Regions from separate parts of the Hyphomonas sp. NPDC076881 genome, predicted to be linked through region 2. Evidence: riboswitches for the same ligand, from Rfam matches in the RefSeq annotation. Region 2 holds a riboswitch; the other holds the start of a gene.
What was found. Region 2 has a riboswitch for cobalamin ahead of ACQKI2_RS12580 (TonB-dependent receptor plug domain-containing protein). Riboswitches for the same ligand answer to the same signal wherever they lie in the genome.
Positions count from the first base shown of each region.

Region 1: another riboswitch for cobalamin. It lies ahead of ACQKI2_RS04665 (TonB-dependent receptor plug domain-containing protein); the one in region 2 lies ahead of ACQKI2_RS12580 (TonB-dependent receptor plug domain-containing protein).

Region 1 is NZ_JBNNJJ010000003.1:204,212-206,409, forward strand. It holds gene ACQKI2_RS04660 (SDR family NAD(P)-dependent oxidoreductase) at 1-746, shown strand, start outside; cobalamin riboswitch at 960-1,147, shown strand; gene ACQKI2_RS04665 (TonB-dependent receptor plug domain-containing protein) at 1,266-2,198, shown strand, end outside.
Region 2 is NZ_JBNNJJ010000010.1:105,769-107,966, forward strand. It holds gene ACQKI2_RS12580 (TonB-dependent receptor plug domain-containing protein) at 1-793, opposite strand, end outside; cobalamin riboswitch at 968-1,181, opposite strand; gene ACQKI2_RS12585 (FecCD family ABC transporter permease) at 1,206-2,198, opposite strand, start outside.

The DNA of each region.
Region 1 (2,198 bases), on a different contig from region 2:
ATCGCGTGGCTTTGGTTACCGGAGCGTCAAGCGGTCTGGGGCGCCATTTTGCGCATGTTCTGTCCGATGCCGGGGCAACCGTTGTCCTTGCGGCACGCCGGATGGACCGTCTGGAAGAGGTCGCCGCCGCGATCAACCGCAAGGGCGGGAACGCGCTTCCGGTGGCGATGGACGTGACCGATGACGGCAGCATCGTGGCCGCCTTCGACTCGATCAAGGAAGCGCTTGGCCGGCCCGCCGACATCATCGTCAACAATTCCGGCATGTCGCGCGAAGGCTGGTTCCGCGACATGAGTGAGGAAGACTGGAACGCGGTGATCGACACCAATCTCACCGGCGTGTGGCGCGTGGCCAAGCATGGCGCCAATGCCATGGTGGCGGCCAAGGCCAAGGGTTCGATCATCAACATCGCCTCGATCACCGGCCTCCATCCGCAGGCGATGACGACGGCCTATTGCGTCTCCAAGGCCGGGGTTGACCACATGACCCGCCAGATGGCGCTGGAAATGGCCCGTTATGGGGTGCGCGTGAATGCCATCGCGCCGGGCTATTTCAAGACCGAGATCAATGACGAATTCCTCGACAGCGAGCAGGGCATGCAGATGATCCGCCGGATCGCCATGCGCCGCATCGGCGACATCAACGAACTGGCCGGGCCGCTGCTTCTGCTGGCGTCGGACGCGGGCAGCTTCATGACCGGCTCGACGCTCGTTGTGGATGGCGGCCACCTGTTGAACAGTCTTTAACAGGACGGCTTCCGGCCAAATCCGGATCTTCGTCACACTCGATGCGCGCAGCGCATCTGAGTGCCCATCACCTGAACTTGCCATTGGCTTTATCGGCGAGGTTTGGAGATGGGCGCTCAGATGGCCTGAAGGCCATCGAGCGTGACGAAAGGTGAGGGAGTGGAGAACGGCTATATCCATGCCCCTGCTTGCCGCGCCGCAAAATCCGCATTACAGCGCCTTCACGCGACAGGTGCCCGGTAAAGTCCGGGTGAAAAGGGAAGCCGGTGGGAATCCGGCGCTATGCCCGTAACTGTGAGCGGGGAGCCGTGAGAGCCATACGCCACTGGGAAACCGGGAAGGCAGCTCACCCCGGCGATGATCCGCAAAGTCAGGAGACCTGCCTGTTGCCGTCGTTGGCTCGCCGTCCGGGAACAGGCGTAGGGCCGCGGAAGGCACCCTTCCGTTCATGCGACATGTCATGAACCCGCCGCGGGGAGGCAACGCACATCCTCCGGCCAAAGAAGGACCTGTGGACCCATGTTCCTCAGACTTACCCTCATGGGCGCGTCTGCGCTTGTTCTCAATGCTTCTCTCGCGCAGGCCGAAGAAGCCCGCGTGCTCGATCCCATCGAAATTTCCGGCCTGCGCCCGGTTGAACTCGACAGCGTGACATCTTCCGTATCCGTACTGACGGCGGACGATCTGGCCGTTCGCCTGTCACCCAACCCCGTAGACCAGCTGCGCGCTGTTCCGGGGGTGGCCGTTTCCCGCGCGGGAAGCGTTGGCGGCTTGACGCAGGTGCGGATGCGCGGGGCCGAGGCTAACCATACGCTCGTCCTGTTTGAAGGCATCGAGATTTCCGATCCGGTGAATGGTGAGACAGATTTCGGCCTGCTGACGGCGCTGCCGGTTGGCCGCATCGAAGTGCTGCGCGGGGCGGCGTCCTCGATCCACGGATCAGATGCGATTGGCGGCGTGGTGTCGCTTTCGGCGGCGCGGGAAGCAGGGTTTAACGCTTCTGCCGAAGCGGGCAGCTTTGGCACTGTGCGCGGCGCTGCGGGGTTTGGCGGGCCAAATTTTGGTGCAGCGGTTACCGGCTTTACGACCGATGGCGTGGACACCTCTGGCGCGGGCGGCGGCAAGGATGGATCTGAAGCGTTCTCCGGCCTGCTGACCAGCAAGCTTGATCTGGGGGCGGACTGGGCGCTGTCTCTGGTTGGCCTGGCGCGGCAGACGGAGTCTGAATTCGATTCGGATACGGATTATGACGGGCTTCTCAACGACACGGACAATCGCACCGAGGCAGATCAGTGGCTGGTCGGCGGCGCGCTGACGGGCGCTTATGGGCCCCTGGATCACGTGATCCGCGCCAGCTTCAACCAGGTGGAGCGGGACAATTTCAGCGGCGGGGCAAAGACGGATGATGCCAAGGGCAAGCGCACGAAACTTGCCTGGTCGCCGAGCTATACC
Region 2 (2,198 bases):
CGTTGTAGAAACCAACAACCTGGCCCGACAGAGTTTCGGAGATCTGGTAGCCGGCGCGGCCGCTGATGGCCCAGACGGAATAGTCGTCATCTTCGGTGACAGATGGGCCCGTGCGCGGGTCTGCGATGGAGGGGCCTTCCGTCTTTGTGCCCGTCAGCGACAGGCGGTAATCGAGCTTGCCCTGCTTGCCGAGCAGCGAGACGCCGCCGCGCTGCAGGAGGTGGTCGCCATGTTCCGACGACACGCCGAGATAGCCGCCGGCCTCTGCCTCCACATTGAAGCGGAGGCCTTCTTCGGTGGCACGCTGGGTGATGATGTTGATGACGCCGCCGATGGCATCGGAGCCATAGAGGGAACTCTGATTGCCGCGCAGGACTTCGATACGTTCGATATCGAGCGATGTCATGTTGTCGGAGGAAAACTGCGTGCTGGTGGAGCTGGGGTCGCCCAGCTTGATGCCGTCGAACAGGAACAGCACCTGATCATTATCCGACCCGCGGATGCTGACATTCGTGCTGCCGCCGGGGCGGCCAGCGCTGATCTGGACGCCCGGAATATCCTGCAGGGTTTCCTTCAGGGCGATGATCTGGCCGGTTTCCAGGGCCGCGCGATCAACGAGGGCGATAGCGCTGCCGATCTCGCGCGGGGCGAGGTTCAGGCGGCTCGCCGTGATGGTGATGGTTTCCTGCCGGCTTTCGTCTTCCGTTGACTGAGCATAGGCGAAGGAAAGTGTATTCAGGCTGGCGGCGCCGAGCAAAGCGCCAGTGATTGCTCTCACTGCATGTGAGGACATTGCTATTCTCCATCCGGGGGACAGGTCCCCCGATTGCATCCATACGGATGACCGAACGCAATCTCTTTCCGGAGGGCGCCTGCGCGACAGCCGGAAGCGAGGGTGCGTTCAGCACCCGCCTCTCAGATGTCGCCACGACGGAGTTCCGCTCTGCCGACTAGACCCGGTCGGAAGAGGGGCGACAATTTGACGGCAGGTCTCCTGGCTTCCGGTTCATCGCTTCCCTCCGCGCCTTCCCAGAACACCCTTCCGGGCGCACCAGTGGCATATCGCGGCAAAGCTCGCCGGTTACAGTTGCGGGTACAGCTGCAGATTCAAAGCTAACGCTCCTCACTGCATTCCCGTTTTAATCCCCCGATAAAGGGGAACCGTCATGAACGCCGATACATTTGGTGGCGGCACTTGTCCAGCCCTATGCTTCGCGCCGGCGCGTGCGATAGAGGATGATGACGAGAAAAGGCGCACCGATAAGCGCGGTGACGACGCCGAGACGCAGTTCATTCGTGGTCGGGATGAGGCGCACGAGGATATCTGCCGCGGTGAGTAACAGCGCGCCCATGAGCGCCGAGGGCGCAATGAGACGCGAGGGAAGGCTGCCGGCAACACTGCGGGCAAGATGGGGCGCGACAAGGCCGACGAAGCCGATCGCGCCGGTGACGGACACGGCGGCGCCGACGCCCAGCGCCACGCTGACAATCAGCCGCATGCGGACCAGTGTGAGATTGTAGCCAAGCGCGCGGGCGGCGTCTTCGCCGAGCGTGAGCGCGTCAAGGGCGCGCCTGTCACTGAAGAGAACCGCGAGGCAGAGCCCGATCAGCGGCACCGACAACCCCACATGGCGCCAGCTGCGATCCTCCGCCGAGCCGAGCAGCCAGAAGGTGATCTCCATCGCCGCGAAGGGGTTTGGCGACAGATTGAGGGCAAGCGAAATGCCCGCCCCGGCCAGTGAACCGATGGCGATACCCGCCAGAATGAGGCTGAGACCGGAGGCAGAAAACATCGTAAAAACAAAGAGGAGAAGCGTCGCCGCGAGCGCGAACACCGCCGCCATGAGCGGCAGAAAAATACCCGCAACGCTGGCGAGACCGAAGTAGAGCGCGACAACGGCGCCAAGCGCGGCGGCGCTCGCGACACCAAGAATGGAGGGCTCTGCCAGCGGGTTGCGCAGATAGCCCTGGAGCGCCGCCCCTGCCCCGCCGAGCATGGCGCCCACGCCAAGGGTGAGCATGAGGCGCGGCAGGCGCAGCTCCCGGATGATGGTGTTCGTCACCGCGTCTGCATTGCCAAACAGGGCGCGGAAAACCTCTCCGGCGCCGATGGCGACAGGGCCGGTCATCAGCGACAGCGCCGCCATGACGAGCAGCGCGCCCGCGCCGAGCAGCCATTTGGCAGTATCAGTGACAGC